Regions from separate parts of the Devosia lacusdianchii genome, predicted to be linked through region 2. Evidence: predicted binding sites of a transcription regulator. Region 2 holds the regulator's gene; each other region holds the start of a gene.
What was found. The regulator LexA, encoded in region 2, represses DNA repair genes until DNA is damaged. The targets are predictions, from matches to a motif close to TGTTCNNNNTGTGTTCNG.
Positions count from the first base shown of each region.

Region 1: a site for LexA is predicted at 3,066-3,083, ahead of ssb (single-stranded DNA-binding protein). Genes of this name have one in related genera too.
Region 3: a site for LexA is predicted at 2,901-2,918, ahead of MF606_RS16110 (putative DNA modification/repair radical SAM protein). Genes of this name have one in related genera too.
Region 4: a site for LexA is predicted at 1,747-1,764, ahead of ruvC (crossover junction endodeoxyribonuclease RuvC). Genes of this name have one in related genera too.

Region 1 covers NZ_CP092483.1:1,793,084-1,797,691, reverse strand. Annotated here, with positions in the region: gene MF606_RS08585 (efflux RND transporter permease subunit) at 1-265, shown strand, start outside; gene MF606_RS08580 (hypothetical protein) at 399-926, shown strand; gene MF606_RS08575 (GGDEF domain-containing protein) at 1,020-2,351, shown strand; gene ssb (single-stranded DNA-binding protein) at 2,419-2,937, opposite strand; gene MF606_RS08565 (LysE family translocator) at 3,347-3,991, shown strand; gene uvrA (excinuclease ABC subunit UvrA) at 4,208-4,608, shown strand, end outside.
Region 2 covers NZ_CP092483.1:2,202,109-2,206,716, forward strand. Annotated here, with positions in the region: gene trpC (indole-3-glycerol phosphate synthase TrpC) at 1-336, shown strand, start outside; gene moaC (cyclic pyranopterin monophosphate synthase MoaC) at 336-812, shown strand; gene MF606_RS10730 (molybdopterin molybdotransferase MoeA) at 809-2,011, shown strand; gene lexA (transcriptional repressor LexA) at 2,119-2,832, shown strand; gene MF606_RS10740 (hypothetical protein) at 2,832-3,170, shown strand; gene MF606_RS21745 (nuclear transport factor 2 family protein) at 3,188-3,607, shown strand; gene MF606_RS10755 (IlvD/Edd family dehydratase) at 3,997-4,608, opposite strand, start outside.
Region 3 covers NZ_CP092483.1:3,269,069-3,273,676, reverse strand. Annotated here, with positions in the region: gene MF606_RS16125 (phytanoyl-CoA dioxygenase family protein) at 1-646, shown strand, start outside; gene MF606_RS16120 (helix-turn-helix domain-containing protein) at 643-1,506, shown strand; gene MF606_RS16115 (ABC transporter substrate-binding protein) at 1,503-2,780, shown strand; gene MF606_RS16110 (putative DNA modification/repair radical SAM protein) at 2,922-4,157, shown strand; gene MF606_RS16105 (UdgX family uracil-DNA binding protein) at 4,157-4,608, shown strand, end outside.
Region 4 covers NZ_CP092483.1:3,344,626-3,349,233, reverse strand. Annotated here, with positions in the region: gene MF606_RS16500 (GGDEF domain-containing protein) at 6-788, opposite strand; gene MF606_RS16495 (GGDEF domain-containing protein) at 899-1,642, opposite strand; gene ruvC (crossover junction endodeoxyribonuclease RuvC) at 1,807-2,313, shown strand; gene ruvA (Holliday junction branch migration protein RuvA) at 2,310-2,927, shown strand; gene ruvB (Holliday junction branch migration DNA helicase RuvB) at 2,924-3,961, shown strand; gene MF606_RS16475 (DNA-directed RNA polymerase subunit alpha C-terminal domain-containing protein) at 3,958-4,164, shown strand; gene MF606_RS16470 (metallophosphoesterase) at 4,161-4,608, shown strand, end outside.

The DNA of each region.
Region 1 (4,608 bases), 410 kb from region 2:
GGGCGTGGTGATCGTCACCTTCTCCGCCCTGCCCCAGGTGGCGCTGTTCGGCACGCTCTTCGTATCGACACTGGCCTTCGCCGTTATCGGCGACCTGTTCATCCTGCCGGCCTTGCTGGCGGCGGGCGGCAAGTTCTTCCACCCGCTCGGCAAGATCAAAGTGCGCACTGCCGACCATGACGCGACGCCCGATGACCCGACCGGCGACACCATTACCGGCGACGGCGGCACCGAGGGTGGCCAGCCCAATCCCGGGACGACGTGATGGCCGGTCGCTTGCGAGAAAAAGCGGCGCCCGCTTACATGGCCGGAGATGATTCTGGCGGCGCAAGCCCGCAGGTATCGGTTTCCGGCATCGGATTTGCCGGGGGGCAAGATTTTACTGGAGGCTTACCGCAATGACCTATTTCGCACCCCTGTCGCGCATGATCGCGCTGGCGGGTCTGCTTGTTTCGGCCGGCGCAGCCAGCGCTCCGGCCTTCGCCGCTCCTGCCGACGTCGCCCTGCTGCAGTCCTATCTGGGTGACTGGCGCGGGCGTGGCGTATTGATCGGCGCGAATACGGAGACGGTCGTCTGCCGTCTGGCGCTGACGCAGGGCAACCAGGACAAGGTCAACTATAACGGCCGCTGCACGCTGGCAGGCACTCAACTGTCGGTTGCGGGCACCATGGCCTATGTGGAGGCCAACAAGCGCTTCGAAGCCGCCATGAGCTCGAACGCCACTTTCACCGGCATAGCCGTCGGCCAGAAGCGCGGCGGTGGCCTGGTGTTCAACCTGCGCGAGCGCGACGAAGACGAAGAGGGCAAGGACATCAACATCTCCGCCCAAATCACCCTCAGCAATGAGGCAATCAACGTGGTGTTCGAGGTGGTCTATGTCGACAGCGGCGACAGCCTCCGCGCTGAAGTGCCGTTCAGCAAGTAACGCGGCTGATTGTTTTCAATCTCAGCGGCCTGTGGCTGAGGAAGTCTTAACCAAGCTCGCGCTAGCCTTCCCGGCCTATCCGGGAACGTCCAATTGCGCAGCCTCGCCGCGACCGCAGCTTTCGCATTGCAGACGCCCGCCGCCGAAACGCGACGGGACGAGGCGATTGATCTGCGATTGCAGCGTTTATGTGCGCTGCTCGGCATTGCCGGCGCGCGACTCAGCAGCATTGCCGCGGACATATCGATCGTCGTTGCCGCAGCAGGGGCCGATGCAGATCTCGCGGCGCTCGAAGCTCGCGCCATTGCAGCGGGAAGGCCGCTGGTCATTGCCGATGCTGGGCAGTATCCGCGCTTCTATGTCGGCATCGTGCTACCGGCCCACGACGATCGTCCGGCGCAATTGTTGAGCCTGTTCGATCCACGCCCCCGCAGCGCCATGATGGCTACCACTCTTGCCGCGCTGGCGGGTGAGGTCCTCGCGCGGGCCGCTATCACTCAGCAGCGCCGGCAGATCGAGTCACAAAGCCGCGCTATCGCCGACTATGCGGCGCTCGAAGAGCATCGGCGCAACCTGTTCGACCGCGCCTCGGCGACAGCACGCATCGGCATCTGGCAGTGCAACCTCAGCGACAGCAGCCTGATCTGGACCAATGGCGTCTATGATCTGTTCGAGATCCCCCGTAACACGCCGGTCACGCGCGAAATGACGCTGGCGCTCTACACCGAAAAGTCCCGCCTGGAGATGGAAGCGGCGCGCGCCAGGGCCATCGCCACCTGCACCGACTTTGCCCTCAACTGCGAGATCATCACCACATCAGGCAAGCGGCGATGGATGCGGCTGACCGGAGCGGTCGAGAGCCGCGACGGCCTCGCGCACCGCATTTTCGGCATGAAGCAGGACATTACCGAAGAAAAGCTCTTGGCCGATCGCACCCGCTATCTCGCCGAATTCGACGTGATGACCGGCCTCGCCAATCGTAGCCTGTTTCAGGCGCGGCTCGCTGCGCTGGACGAGGGGCGCGGCAACATCGACGCGCTGCTGCTGGTCGATCTCGACGGCTTCAAGCAGGTCAACGACACCTATGGCCACGCGCTGGGCGACGAGTGCCTCAAGGAAGCGGCCCTGCGATTGCTGGAAAGCTGTAGCGGTGCAGAACTGGTAGCCCGCATCGGCGGCGACGAATTCGCTGTCCTGCTCAACGACGCCGGATCACCTGATGATGTCGAACATCTGGCCGAAACGATCGTGCGAGTGATGCGCCGCCCGGTCACGCGCCTGGGCCAGACGCTTAGCCTTGGTGCCTCGGTCGGGGTAGCGCATTATCGCGGCGGCTCATCGGAACAGCTGTTCCGCCACGCCGATATTGCCCTCTACGCCGCCAAAGCCGCCGGTCGCGCCACCAGCCGCACCTTCGCCGCCTGAGAGCACCCTGCCCCCGACAAAAATGGGCCGCCAAGGCGACCCATTTGTCAGCGTATAGTCCCGCTCCTTAGAACGGGATATCGTCGTCCATGCCGCCGGGCTCGAAGGCCGGGGCGTTGGCACGTGGGCGCTGGGCACCGCCGCCGCCATTGTTGTCGCGGGCGCCGCGGAAACCACCGCCATTGTCGACGCCGCGGAAGCCGCCGTCACTATCGCCGGCACCGCCGCCTTCGCCACGACCATCAAGCAGGGTCATATTGGAGTTGAAGCCCTGCAGCACGATCTCGGTGGAATACTTGTCCTGGCCGGACTGGTCCTGCCACTTGCGCGTCTGCAACTGGCCTTCGAGATAAACCTTGCTGCCCTTTTTAAGGTAGCTCTCGGCCACGCGGGCCAGACCTTCCGAGAAGATCACCACACGGTGCCACTCGGTCTTCTCGCGGCGTTCGCCGGTATTCTTGTCTTTCCAGTTTTCCGAGGTCGCGATCGACAGGTTCACCACCTTGCCCCCGCTGGGAAGATTGCGCACTTCCGGATCCGCACCGAGATTGCCGACCAGGATGACCTTGTTCACACTGCCTGCCATCGCTCATTCCTTTCGATTCAGTCCCGAGGGCCTCTGCCGCTCGGGACGCTCACTTACATAGCGGCCGCCACTCTACTCCGCCGCAGGGGCTCCGTCCGAGGCCTTGGCAGAGTTGTGAACAGCACATTTGTTCTCATTATGTTCCACTCGATCGCCACAGTCAAGACCGGCGGGAGTTCGCCTCCTCCAACCTTGTCGCCTAGTCCGGGCGAAAGCACGCCACCAAGACAAGCCGCTCATCACATGAGGTTTGCATGCGAGCACGCCCCGCGTCGGCGTCAGTCCCCAGGCCTATCGCGACCGCTTTGCCCGTTGACCTGGACCGTGGGGCAAAACACCAACCCTGCTGACACAGGATGTCAGCAGGGTTGGCCGACATCGTCCTCGCGCGGAGGCAAGCGGCGGGGCGATGGGTTACAGTGAAGCTTTATGGATCTATCTGGTCCTGTTGTTCGGCATCATCGTGGTGCCGGGCATGGACATGTTCTTCGTCATCGCCAATGCGCTGACCGGAGGGCGCCGCACCGGCTTTGCCGCCGTTGGCGGAATCATGTTGGGCGGAGCGGTGCATACGCTGTTCGGTGCGCTGGCGGTCGGGGTGCTGACGCAGCTTCCCACCATGCTGTTCCAGGGCATGATCCTGGTCGGCGCTGCCTACATGGCCTGGATTGGCTACACCCTGCTGCGCAGCTCGATCACGGTGGACAGTATCGGCCAGGCCAAGAGCCGGTCTGACTGGGTGGCGTTCCGGCAGGGGCTGATCACCTGCCTTCTCAATCCCAAGGCCTATCTGTTCGTGCTGGCGGTGTTTCCCCAATTCATCAAGCCCGAATATGGACCGATCTGGTCGCAGGCCCTGGTCATGGGCGTGATGACCGTCGCGATGCAGTTTCTTATCTACGGCGCACTGGCGCTGGCCGCCGGAAAAGGCCGCGACGCACTGGTCGGTAACCCCCAGGTTACGATCTGGATCGGCCGCGGCGCTGGCGCGTTGTTTGTGGTCGTGGCGCTTTTTACGGCCTGGCACGGAGTGACGCAGCATGTCGGGCCTTGACCGAATCCCGATTGTTCCGCTTATGTTCACGATAGTGATTGCCGCTTTGGCAAGCCCCTCGCCACACGCTAAGGTGACTGGTACGCGGGGCGGCCATGCGCCTGCCCCGCTTGCGGCAGAAGGTACCTACGCCTATCTGTCTGGTCTTCCTAACCTCATGCCCGTTTACGACTTTGCCGCCGTGCTGCCGTTTGGCGCACCGAGCCATGGACTGATATGATGACGCCAAAGCCCAGCCAGAACCGTGAGATCATCGTGCGCGGCGCCCGCGAGCACAATCTCAAGGGCATCGACCTCAAGCTGCCACGCGACAGCCTGATCGTGATGACCGGCCTCTCCGGCTCGGGCAAGTCCTCGCTCGCCTTCGACACCATCTATGCCGAGGGGCAGCGCCGCTACGTGGAGTCGCTGTCGGCCTATGCCCGGCAGTTCCTCGAAATGATGCAGAAGCCCGATGTGGAGCACATCGAGGGCCTGTCGCCGGCCATTTCCATCGAGCAGAAGACCACGTCGCGTAACCCGCGCTCTACCGTTGGCACGGTGACGGAGATCTACGACTATCTGCGCCTGCTCTTTGCGCGCGTCGGTATTCCCTATTCGCCAGCCACCGGCCTGCC
Region 2 (4,608 bases):
GCCGAAGAATGGGGCATGGATGCCTTGGTGGAAGTGCACGACCAGCTTGAGCTCGATCGCGCGCTCGGGCTGGGCGCCGGGTTCATCGGCATCAACAACCGCAATCTGCGCACCTTCGAGACCACGCTCGATACCTCCATCAACCTCGCCGTCGGCGTGCCCAAGGGCACCCTGCTGGTGAGCGAAAGCGGCATCGTCACCCACGAGCATATCCTTAAGCTCGATCGCGACGCCAATATCGGCACCTTCCTGGTCGGCGAGAGCCTGATGCGGCAGGACGATGTCGTCGCGGCAACCCGCGCCCTGCTGATGGGCGCACCGCAGGCGGTCCGCTGATGGCCGCAGGCCTGACCCATCTCAACGCCAAGGGCGAAGCGCATATCGTCGACATCGGCGACAAGGCGAGCACCAAGCGCCGCGCGGTGGCCCAGGCGCGGATCATCGCCCAGCCTGAAACGGTAACGGCGATCATGGGCGGCGCTCTCAAGAAGGGTGACGCGCTTGCCGTTGCCCGCATCGCCGGCATCATGGCCGCCAAAAAGACCAGCGACCTGATCCCGCTCTGCCACCCCATCCCGCTGACCAAGGTCAGCGTCGACATTGAGGCTGATGGCGCCGACGCCATCCAGGTCCGCGCGACGGCGGAAACCACCGGCCAGACGGGCGTCGAAATGGAAGCGCTCGTTGCCGCCTCGACAGCAGCGCTCACCCTTTACGACATGGCCAAGGCCATCGACCGGGCCATGGTCATATCAGACATCTGCCTCATGGAAAAATCCGGCGGCAAATCCGGTGACTTCACCCGGCCATGAGCCTGCTCCCCGTCGACGACGCCATTGCGGCCATCCTCAAGCGGGTCCCCGCCCCCGTGGGTAAGAGCGTCCGCCTGGCGGACGCCGCGGGGCGGGTTCTGCTGGAACCGGTGGTTGCGCGGCACGATCAGCCGCCTTTCAATGCCAGCGCCATGGACGGCTACGCCGTCCGCGCAGCGGACATTGTCGACGGCCACCGCCTCACCATGGTCGGAACCTCGCAAGCCGGCGCTGCTTATGGCGGATCGATAGAGGCCGGTCAGACTGTCCGCATCTTCACCGGCGCCCCAGTCCCTCCGGGCGCTGATACGGTGATCATGCAGGAAGAAGCCGAGGCCGAGGGCGGCATGGTCCGCTTCAACACCCGCCCGCGCCAGGGCCACAGTGTCCGCCCGCTCGGCAACGACTTCGCCACCGGGGACCAACTCATCGATCCCGGCGTCCGCCTGGCACCGGTGCAACTGGCCGTGGCCGCTGCCGCCAATGCCGATAGCCTTGTCGTAGCTCGGCGCCCGGCCATTGCCCTGCTGGCCACCGGCGACGAACTGGTTTTGCCCGGCACCGCGCTGGGCCCCGACCAGATCGTCGCCTCTAATAGCTTCGGCCTCCGCCCCTTGCTCCATCCTTATGCCGAAACAGTCACCGACTACGGCATAGCCCGCGACGATCGCGCCGCCCTCCGGCAAACGCTGGAGACCATCTTCGCAGCCGAGCCCGACATCCTGATCACGACTGGCGGCGCCAGCGTCGGCGATCATGACATCGTCCAGGAGATCCTCGTCGAACTCGGCGTAACCCTCGACTTCTGGAAGATCAACATGCGCCCCGGCAAGCCGCTGATGTTCGGCACCCGCGGCAAGACACTGATCTTCGGCCTACCAGGCAATCCCGTGTCGGCCATGGTCACGGCCATCGTCTTCATTAAACCCGCCCTGCGCCGCTGGGTTGGATATACGGGCCTCAGCAAATGGTATCTTCCGCTGGCCGGCCCGACGCCAGCCAATACAGCGCGCCGCCACTTCATGCGCGCACAGCTCATCCATACGCCGACCGGACCAGAGCTTTTCCCGATATCGCAGACCGACAGCGGCCATACTTCGTCTTTGGCCCAGGCAGAAATGCTGATTGTCCAACCTGAATTCGATCCGGGGCAAGACGCAGGAACGATTGTCGAAGCGCTCGCCATCGACGCGTTCTGATTGTCTTGGCGCCCGCAAGACTGATGAGCATATCAGCATATTGCAGAACATAACTGGAACACGTATAGTCGTTCTGCCTATGTTCCGATTCTGTTTCCGAGGGGCCAATGCTGACGCGCAAACAACACGAGCTGCTGATGTTCATCCACGAGAGGATGAAGGAAAGCGGCATCCCGCCATCGTTCGATGAGATGAAGGATGCGCTCGATCTGGCGTCCAAGTCTGGCATCCATCGGCTGATCACCGCGCTCGAAGAACGCGGCTTCATCCGCCGCCTGCCCAATCGGGCCCGCGCACTGGAGGTGGTCAAGCTCCCCGATTCGATGAACCCCTCGCTCGGCGGCCGCAAGGCGCGCTTCGAGCCATCGGTTATCGAAGGCAATCTGGGCAAGGTGGCGTCGCCTCCCGCGCGCGTATCCTCTGGCGAGGACTATGCGCGACCAATTTCCATTCCTGTTATGGGACGGATCGCGGCCGGCACGCCGATCGAGGCGATTCAGACCCATTCCCACACCATCATGGTGCCGCCCGAAATGCTCGGCGCCGGCGAACATTATGCACTCGAAGTGCGCGGTGACTCGATGATCGAGGCCGGCATTTTCGATGGCGATACCGTGCTGATCAAGAAGCAGGATGCCGCCAGCACAGGCGAGATCATCGTTGCTCTCGTGGATGATGAAGAAGCGACCCTCAAGCGCTTGCGTCGCAAGGGAAATACCATCGCTCTCGAAGCCGCCAACCCGGCTTACGAAACACGCATTTTCCCGCCTGATCGCGTCAAGGTTCAGGGACGCCTTGTTGGCCTGTTGAGGAAGTACTGATGCGCGCCGCGCTGCTTCTGGCCCTGATGCTGGTTGCAGCGCAGGGCGGCCCGTCGCTTGCGCAGGAAGTGTCCGCACGCGAGACTCGCTGCTGGGTCGGCGACGTGGCCTTCACGGCGGGCGTCGGTATCAATGCAGGCGGCGGTGTCGCCGTCTGCCGCGCCGGAACCGGCTGGGAAGCGGGCGAGCCCGATACCCCAGTGGTCGGTTGCGTGCTCGAGGACAAGTTTTCCTCGATCGGTGCCGTGGTTGGCATACGCAACAACGACAGCCTGCTGCTGCAATGCGACCCCAGCGGCCGCTGGACTACGGTGAACACGCGCCTTGCCGGCGACTGAGTTCAGGAGGCCGGGCTTTGAGCGATGGGGCCTCCAACCCAGAGCATATTGCTGCGGAAGCGGCGGCGGTGATGGCCGAATATGCCGAGCGGATCAACCATCACGATTTCGGTGATGTCGCGCCGCTAATCGCTGATGATGCAGTGTTCTGGTTTAGCGACGGCTCCCATAGCGGCCTGGCGGCGATCCGGGCGGCCTTCGAGGCAACTTGGGCTGTTCTGACCGAAGAAATCTATCGAATCGAGGCGCTACGCTGGATCGCGGCAGGCGACGGTGCAGCCAGTTGCATACACCTTTCATTGGCAGGCCACCGTCAATGGCAAGCGCGAAGCCGGCTCAGGTCGCGGAACCTCGGTTTTGGCGAAGCGGCCGGACGGCTGGAAGATCGTGCACGAACATCTCAGCCCACCCCGGTGACCAATGCCCGGCTTCGCTAGGTGGTAGGATGTCGGACCGGCCTAAGGCGCTGGACTGAGCGATCCATTTGTGGATCGTCATTGCCCGGCCTGGCCAAGCAGTCCATTTCTCCGCACGTGCTGAAGCATCGATCACCCGGACAAGCCGGGCGATGAGGATGGAACCGAAGGGCGGTTCGAGGCGCGTCGCGGTTGATCCGCCTCACTATCGGAGACCTCACGGCGCGCTTATCGAACCACGAGATCGAGCGAGTGGAGGCTTGGGTGCCACGACCTCGTGGTTCGACAGGCTGCGGCGAACGCGACAGAGCGCGCCATGTCTTAGGCAGCGCATCGACGCGAATTCACAGTAGCCGGCAAGAAAAAGGCCCGCCGAAGAGCGGGCCTTTTGGTTTGCCGACCCGCGAACCTTAGTGATTATCCCGCGGTACGCCGTTGGTCTGGGCGATGCGCTGATAGGCCACAGCGGGCTTGAGCACTGCGCCATTGCCGAGCTGGTCGACAATGCCGCGCTGGATTTCCTGCCACGGCGTCTGGTGCTTGGGGAACTTGTAACCGCCGGTGGCTTCCAGGTCGGCCCGGCGGGTCGCGATTTCCTCGTCAGAGATCAGGATATTGGCCTGGCCCTTGTTAAGGTCAATCCGCACCCGGTCGCCGGTACGCAGGATAGCGAGATTGCCACCGGCCGCCGCTTCCGGCGAAGCGTTGAGGATCGAGGGCGAGCCCGACGTGCCCGACTGCCGGCCGTCGCCGATACAGGCCAGGGCGTGAATGCCCTTCTTGATCAGGTAGGATGGCGGCCGCATGTTCACGACCTCGGCAGCACCCGGATAGCCGATAGGGCCGGCACCGCGCATGAACAGCAGCGTGTTTTCGTCGATTTCGAGCGACGGATCGTCGATCCGGTGGTGGTAGTCCTCCGGCCCGTCGAACACCACCGCCTTGCCTTCGAACATGCCCGGATGTTCGGGGTTGTTGAGGTAGCGCTCGCGGAATTCCGACGAGATCACTGATGTCTTCAT
Region 3 (4,608 bases), 1.1 Mb from region 2:
GATCTATGGCCGCGTGCCGGTGTTTTCAGGTGTGTCCTATGAGAAGAGCTATCAGGATAGCGTCGAGCAGATGAGCGCGCAGGAGCGCTATGATGCGGTGCGCAAGCTCTACGATTTCGTGCCGTATGAGGATCGGCTGGCGCAGATCGCGCTGGGCGAGCGGATCGGCGCGATCTGCCGGCACCTGCTCGATCGCGACGTGCGACTGTTCCAGGACATGGCGCTGCTGAAGCCCCCGCATGGCGGGCGCGAAAAGCCCTGGCATCAGGACCACGCCTTTTTCGACTATCCGCTGGGCACCCGCATTGTCGGGGTGTGGATCGCGGTGGACGAGGCGACCATTGCCAATGGCTGCATGCAGGTGCTCGATGGCGGCCACCTGGCCGGGCCGATGCACCATTTCCGCCGGCGGGACTGGCAAATCTGCGACACCGACATGGCCGGCCAGCGCTCGGTGGCGTTTCCGCTCCGGCCAGGCGACGGCATGTTCTTCGACGGGCTGCTTCCGCATGGCACGCCGTCGAACAATTCGGGGCAGCGGCGGCGAGCCCTGCAGTTTCACTACATGGACCAGCAGGCTCGACCCAGCGACCCGGCCGAACGCCTGGCGATTTTTGGCGGCGAGGGGGCCGGCGCAACCTGTTGAACCCCGCCATTTCCGATGAAGCAGGTTCGGATGTCCCGGGCGTCGTGTTGCGGGCGCCGGTGGGGCGCATGCTGTGCGACCCATCCTGGAGCTTCACCTCGGATGCGTCCAAAAAGGACAATTACCGGATCTGGTTCATCTGGGCCGGCGAGGGGGACTTGCTGACGCCGGCGGGTGAGCGGATTGCGCTGGTGCCGGGCATGATCTGTGTGATGCGGCCCGATGGCGTCTATCAGGCCAGCCACAACCCGGCCAACCGGCTGGGGGTGACGTTTCTCAACTATAGCTATGCCGGTTCGGACGCGCCACTGCCGCCGGTCTGGTGCTGGACGCCCGACTTCCTGTTCATCGACGCGGTGACGCGCAAGATCGTGCAATTGCATGCAGCGGAGCTGGCGGGCATGGCTGATACCGGCCGGCGCGCGGCGACGCTGCTACGGGCCGTCCTCGACGATCTGCATGCGGCGGCCCGGCAGATGCAGCAATCGGATGCGCCGACGTCGCGCCTCGATCGCGACGTCATTGAACTGGCCAACAAGGTGCTCGAAATGCCGGCCGAACATGACGATATCGCCGAGCTGGCGGACCATGTCTTTCGCAGCCGGTCGCATTTCACCCGCACCTTCCGGCGGTTATTCGGGGTCAGCCCGGCGCGTTTCGTCAAATCGACCAAGCTGCTCAAGGCGCGCGACCTGTTGCAGACCACCTCGATGAGCATCGGCGAGATCTGCTCGCTGCTGGGCTATTCGAGCACGCAGTATTTCTCGCGCCAGTACAAATCCTATTTCGGCACGACGCCGGGAGAGGACCGGCAGCTCGCCCAGATCAATGCTCAAAAGAGCCAGGAGGAGACGAAATGACGATCAATCGCAGGCAATGGCTGCAAGGGGCGGCCGCGCTGATGGGGGCGTCGGTGCTCCCGGGGCTCGCCCATGCGCAGCAGGAGGCGCTCCGCGCCATCTTCTGGGGCGGGCAGGCGCGTGCCGACCGCACATTCGCGGTGTTCGACCTGTTCCAGCAAGCGCGCGGGGAGGCGGCCGTTGCCAGTGAATTCCTCGGGTTCAACGATTACTGGACCAAGGTGGCAACGCAGATGGCGGGCGGCAATGCGCCTGACCTGATCCAGATGGATTATCGCTATATCGTCGAATACGGCCGGCGCGGCGTCTTGGCGCCACTCGACGACTATCTGGGCAACGTGTTGGACCTTGGCGATTTCGACGCCGACCAGGTTGCGGCCGGCAAGGTCGATGGCAAGCTCTATGGCGTGAGCCTGGGGGCAGGCGGCTTCTGTCTTCAGACCAATGTCAGCGCCTTCGAGCGGGCCGGACTGCCGGTTCCGGGCGCCACCACGACCTATGCCGATCTTGCCGGAATGGCGGAGGCCTTCAATGCGGCCAATGGCGAGATGCGGATGCTGCTCGATGCTTCGGGCAGCGAGCCAGCACTGGAAAACTGGCTGCGCCAGCGCGGCAAGGCGCTTTATACGCCCGAGGGTGAGCTGGCTTTCGAGGCTATAGATGCCGCCGAATGGTTCACGCTCTGGGCCGATCTGCGCGACAAGCAGGCTTGCGTCACCGCCGAGACCCAGGCGCTGTCCACCGGCACGATCGATACCAGCATGCTGATCACCGGGCGCGCCGCGACGGGCATTACCGGCGTCAACGAACTCATCGCCTACCAGGCTTTGGCGCAGGACAAGCTCACCGTCACCAATATGCCGCTGGCCGAGGCCGGTGGGGCGGGCGGGCATTATCGCAAGCCCACCATGTTCTGGACGCTGTCGCAGAACTCGACCGCCAAGGACCGTGCGGTGGATCTGGCGAATTTCTTCGTCCGCGACCTGGGGGCGGCCAAGCTGCTGGGTCTCGAGCGTGGCATTCCGTGTTCGGCCGCGTCCCGCGAACACATCGTCGGCGATCTCTCCGACTTGGAGCGCGTCACCATCGACTTCTTCGACAATCTGGGGCCGTTGATGGGCGACATTCCGCCGCCGCCGCCAGCCGCGGCGGGCGAAATCGATCTATCGCTGCTGCGGACACTGAGCCAGGAAATCGGTTTCGGGGCCAAGACGCCGCAGGAAGGCGGCGAGCAATTGGTTGCCGGCGCCAAGGATATTCTCGCCCGCTCATGAGATGACGGCCAGCCGGCGAACTTCGCCGGTTGGTCTCGCGCTTGGCGCTACGTCGATCACAAATCCCGGACACATGTCATTTTGACATGCGCCGAATCCGTGATCTGCGCTATCTGTTCCATGAACATAAAGGGAACAGAAATGACCGCGCTGACCTTGCGTCGTAAGCTGGCGATCCTGTCCGATGCCGCTAAATATGATGCATCCTGTGCCTCCAGCGGTTCGGAAAAACGCAACAGCGCCGGTACGGGCGGCATCGGCTCGACCGAGGGCAGCGGCATTTGCCACTCCTATGCGCCGGACGGGCGCTGCATCAGCCTGCTCAAGATACTGCTGACCAACTTCTGCGTCTACGACTGCATCTATTGCGTCAACCGCTCATCCTCCAACGTCGCCCGGGCGCGGTTCAGCGTCGAGGAGGTGGTGCGGCTGACGCTGGACTTCTACAAGCGCAACTATATCGAAGGGCTGTTCCTATCCTCGGGCATCATCCGGTCGCCGGACTATACGATGGAAGAGCTGGTGCAGGTGGCGCGGTCGCTGCGCGAGGACTACCATTTCGCCGGCTATATCCATCTCAAGATCATCCCCAATGCGGCGCCGGAACTGCTGGCGGAGGCGGGGCGGTGGGCGGATCGGCTTTCGACCAATATCGAGATGCCGACCGATATCGGTCTCCAAGTGCTGGCGCCGGAGAAGAAGCCAAGCGAAATTCGCACCGCCATGGCCCGTGTGCGCGGCAAGCTCGACGAGGCCGAGCCGGACAAGAAGGCGAGAGCCAAGCCGCCCAAGTTCGCTCCGGCGGGCCAATCGACACAGATGATCGTCGGCGCCGACGCGGCCGATGACGGGGCCATCCTCAATCGTGCGGCCGGGCTCTATTCGGGGTACCGGCTGCGCCGGGTCTATTACTCGGCGTTTTCGCCCATTCCCGATGCCAGTTCCCGATTGCCGCTGCGGCCGCCGCCATTGATGCGGGAACATCGGTTGTACCAGGCCGACTGGCTCATTCGCTTCTATGGCTTTGACGTGCCCGAGATCATTGCCGGCGGGCAGGATGGATTGCTCGATCTCAATATCGACCCCAAGCTTGCCTGGGCGCTGAAGAGCCGGGCGCGGTTTCCGGTGGACGTCAACCGGGCCGATCGCGAGATGCTGTTGCGCGTGCCAGGGCTGGGGACGCGCAGCATCGACCGCATTCTTTCCACCCGCCGGCATCATCGCCTGCGGCTCGACGACGTGGCGCGCATTGCCGGTTCGATCGACAAGGTGCGCCCATTCATCGAGGCCGCCGACTGGAATCCCGGCGGGTTGACCGACGATCACCGCCTGCGGGCCCGGCTGACGCCGGAGCCCGAGCAGTTGAGCCTGTTCTAATGCATGTCGTCCGGTTGCAATCGCCTAACGATTTTGCCGAGTGGCGTGGCCATGCTCGGCAATTGCTGGCGGTCGACCTATCCCCCGATGAGGTCGAGTGGCGCATGCAGGATGATGCGAGCGGTCTTCTCGACAGCGTGGAACCGCCAGTAGTGCGGCAGGTTGATCGTCCAGTGGGATTTGTCCCCCGCCAATTCCTCGATCTGGCCGAGCAGGCCATCTGCCACAGCGATCCCGCGCGCTTCGCCGTGCTCTATCGCCTGCTGTGGGACCTGCAGCGCGACAGGCAATTGCTGGCGAATGCGGCGTCAGGTGATACTGGTTCGCTCACCAAGTGGGTGTCGGCGGTGCATCGCGACAGCCACAAGATGAAGGCCTTTGTGCGCTTCAAATCCATCGCCGACGATTCTGGCCTCGAGCGCTATGCCGCCTGGTTCGAGCCCGAGCACTA
Region 4 (4,608 bases), 1.1 Mb from region 2:
TTTTTTCATGCGCTGCGCTTGATGCCGATCACCGGATGGTCGTCGAAATGAGCGACGGTGGTGCGGTTGCGCCCGGCTTGCTTGGCGCCATAGAGGCGCTGGTCGGCAATGCGGAACAGCTCGGTAAAGCTGGCTGGCCCCTCGAACACCGCGCCGCCAACGCTGACCGACAGCGGACGCTGGCGGCCCTCCGGCGCGAAAGCCGCCAGGTTGACCGAACGGCGGATGCGCTCGGCAATAGCTTCGGCGCCGCGCTGGTCGACGCCGGGCAAATAGACGCCGAATTCCTCGCCGCCCATGCGTCCGACCAGGTCGCCGGCGCGCAGAATGGCGCGAATGGAGCGTGCGATGATGGTCAGGGCCTCGTCGCCGGCATCGTGACCGAACAGATCGTTGATGGCCTTGAAGTTATCGGCGTCGATCATCAGCAGAGCGCCGGTGCTGCCGGGCTTGCGTTGCGACAGCAGCAGGCTGACCTTGGCGGTAAAGGCCCCGCGGTTGAGGCAGGCAGTGAGGCTATCGGTGCGCGCTACCATGCCCAGGCGCACATTGGTGATGGCAAGGCCGCGTATGCGCATGCTCATGTAGCAGAACAGCGGCAGCCCGAGCGCTATGGGCAGCACCGTGGCGCTGATGATCGACCGCCGCAGCGCCTCATAGCCCAGATCGTCGAAGAACAGCGCGTTGAACAGCACCGACACGGCGACGCAGGCCAGCGTCCCGAAGAAGGTCCAGCGGCCGACACTGGACCAGCTCTGCAGGGCAGTCAAAGTCTTGGAAGGCAGCATGAGGGCGCAATCTCTTGGCTAAAATGAGGGTTCGCCTCCGAGCCGTGGGGCCGGTGGCGGGCGGGGCATTGCATTGGTCGGGTCGGCTCAGGTGGGGCTGCTCTCCATGGTCAAGCGGCCTGCATCATGGCGACGCAGTCGCGGCCGCTATTCTTGGCGTCGTATAGGCGTTGGTCGGCCAGCCGATAGAGTTCGGAGAATTCGGCCGGGCCGGCAAATGTCGTTCCGCCGATGCTCACCGATAGCGGGCAGGGCATTCCCCCGGGCTCGAAGGCGATCGCCGCCACCATGCTGCGGATCTGCTCGGCTGCCCGGTCGGCGGCCACCGGATCGGCATCGGGGAGGAAAACGCCGAACTCCTCGCCGCCCAGCCGCCCGACGATACCGCCTTCAGATACCGCGACCTGGATCGCGGCGGCCAGCAGGCGCAGGGCCTCGTCGCCCTGGTCGTGGCCGAAACGGTCATTGACGCCCTTGAAGTCGTCGGCATCGACGAACAGCAGCGCGCCCTGGCGCCGCGATGCGCCCAGGTGCTGGGTGACCGCGCGGGTGAAAGCGCCGCGATTGAGGCAGGCGGTCAGCCAATCGGTGGTGGCCAGTTTTTCCAGCTGACGGTTGGCATGGCGCAATTGCTCATGCTTGAGCATCAGGAAGAAGATCATCGGGCCGCCCAGAGCCAGCGGCGTGAGGATGGATACGGCGAGGCCCTGCACGTTCACGCCGGCCGAGAAGGTTTCCATGATGGCATTGGTCATGACGACCGACAGGACGATCGATAGCGCCGTTACCACCCCAGTTACCCGCTGAATCCGAAGCCACGCATACTTCGGAAGCTGCTTGTGAAGTCCCGTCATCCGACCATCCCCGCATTCCCGGCGGGAACCTATGGGCGAGGTCTTGAAGATGGTGTTTGCAGGATAGATGCAATTTTACCGGAACCGGGGTTTTCCACCGATCCCGTTGCCTTTTTGTTCACATTGGGCTTGGTAGGATGCGGCTCAGTCAATAAGGATTGGGCATGACGTCTCCCACGCGAATCATCGGCATCGATCCAGGCTTGCGCCGTTGCGGCTGGGGCATTATCGAGACCACAGGCAACCGGCTGACCTTTGTGGGCGCTGGAACGGTGACGCCGCCGGTCGATGGTTCGCTGGCGGAGCGGCTGGCCGTGCTGTTCGCGGCGCTGGGCGAGGTGCTCGACCGGTTCGCGCCCGATGAAGCGGCGGTGGAGGAGACCTTTGTCAATGCCGGCGCCCGCTCGGCGCTGATCCTGGGCCAGGCGCGCGGGGTGGCTCTGCTGACGCCGGCAGCGCGGGGCCTGCCGGTGGCCGAATATGCGGCCAATCTGGTCAAGAAATCCGTGGTCGGCACCGGCCATGCCGAAAAAGGCCAGGTGGCGCTGATGGTCAAGACACTGATGCCGGCCGCCGACTTCAAGGGCGCCGATGCCGCCGATGCGCTGGCCATCGCCATCTGCCATGCGCATCACCGCGTGGCCAATCAGCGGCTGAGGGCTCTGGCATGATCGGCAAACTCAAAGGATTGGTCGACAGTTTCGGCGACGACTTCGTGCTGATCGACTGCGGCGGGGTCTGCTACGAGGCGTTCTGCTCGAGCCGCACGCTGCAGGAGCTGCCGCGCGTCGGCGAGGCGGCGGTGGTGTTCATCGAAACCATCGTCCGCGAGGATATGATCCGCCTCTACGGCTTTTCCAGCGAGGCGGAGAAGGCGTGGTTCAACCTGCTGATGACCGTGCAAGGCGTCGGCGCGCGGGTGGCGCTCGCGATCCTCTCCGTGCTGTCTACCTCCGAGATTTCGAGCGCGATAGCCTTGCAAGATAAGGCGATGATCGGCCGCGCCAATGGCGTCGGGCCCAAGCTGGCCATTCGCGTGGTCACCGAACTCAAGGGCAAGGTGCCGGCCGGCGGTGGCATCGATGCGGGCACGCTGGGCCTGCAATCGGCGCTGGGTGACGGCAATGCTTCGAGCGCTATCACCGACGCCGTTTCGGCGTTGACCAATCTGGGCTATTCCAGCGCCCAGGCTTCCGCCGCACTGGCGCGCATCGTTGCCCGCGAAGGCGACAGCGTGCCCACCGAGAAGCTGATCCGACTGGGACTGCGGGAGCTGAGTAGTTGACTGATCTGACTTCCGCCGCGGCCGGTCGCGACGATCCGCTCGACGTTTCCCTGCGCCCATCCGGTTTTTCCGAGTTCGTTGGCCAGGCGGCGGCGCGGGCAAATCTCGAAGTCTTCATCCAGGCGGCCAAGCAGCGCGGTACGGCGCTCGATCATGTGCTGTTTGTTGGTCCGCCAGGCCTGGGCAAGACCACGCTGGCGCAGATCATTTCGCGCGAACTGGGCGTCGGCTTCCGTGCCACATCCGGCCCTGTCATTGCGAAGGCCGGAGATCTGGCGGCGCTGCTGACCAATCTCGAAGACCGCGATGTGCTGTTCATCGACGAAATCCACCGGCTCAATCCGGCGATCGAGGAAGTGCTCTATCCGGCGATGGAGGATTTCCAGCTCGATCTGATCATTGGCGAGGGCCCCGCGGCCCGCTCGGTGCGGATCGACCTGGCGCGGTTCACGCTGGTCGGGGCCACGACGCGCGCGGGCCTGCTGACCACACCGCTGCGCGATCGCTTCGGCATACCGGTGCGGCTCAATTTCTATACGCCCGAGGAGCTGGTGCAGATCGTGCAGCGCGGGGCGCGGCTGCTCGGCATGCCGATGGCGCCCGATGGCGCAATGGAAATCGCCCGCCGGTCGCGCGGGACGCCGCGTATCGCCGGGCGGCTACTACGCCGAGTGACCGATTTTGCGCTGGTCGATGGCTCCGGCGAGATTACCCGTGCCATCGCCGACAAGGCGCTGTTGCGGCTTGACGTCGATGCGCGCGGGCTCGATCAGCTCGACCGGCGCTACCTCACCACCATTGCCGACTTCTACAATGGCGGCCCGGTTGGCATCGAGACCATTGCGGCGGCGCTGAGCGAGCCGCGCGATGCGATCGAGGAAATCGTCGAGCCCTATTTGATCCAGCAAGGCTTCATTCAGCGGACACCGCGCGGCCGCATGCTGACCGGCGCCGCGTTCCAGCACTTGGGCAAGCTGGTGCCGCAGGGCTTTGTGGGTCTGCAGGCAAGCCTGTTCGAGGAGCCGGAAGAATGAGCCCCAACGATCCTCTGGCCGGTACGGTCAAGCTGAGCCGGCCGGCCCACGGCGCGCTCGCACATGCCGGTATCAAGACCTTCGCCGATCTGGCCAAATGGACGCAGAAGGATGTGGCGGCGCTGCACGGCGTCGGCCCCAAGAGCTTTCCCGAACTTACGGCGGCCCTGACGGAGCGCGGCCTGGCCTTCCGACAGCCTTGAGCGCTCATATTACCCACTACGCGCCGACCCCGCCGGGCTGGCCCGCCGACCTGCCGCTCCGCGTCGCCGTATTGACCGACATTCACGCTTCCGAGCCGTGGACCAATGCCAAGCGGCTGGCGCTGCTCTGCCGTCAGGCCAATGCACTGGCGCCTGATATCACGCTGCTGCTCGGCGACTATGCCTCCGGCCCCCATATCGGCCGTGACCTGCTGCCCCATGAATGGGCCAGCGAGCTGGCCAAGCTTTCCGCACCCCTGGGCGTGCATGCTATCCTCGGCAATCACGACTATGACGGCCATACCCGCGCCGACGTGGCGCGCGGGCCAACGCGGGCGGAGCGGGCGCTCACGGGCGTTGGCATACCCGTCTATGTCAACCGCGCAGTGCGCATCGATCATGCTGGACGCGGGTTCTGGCTGGCGGGCTTGGGCGATCAGTTCG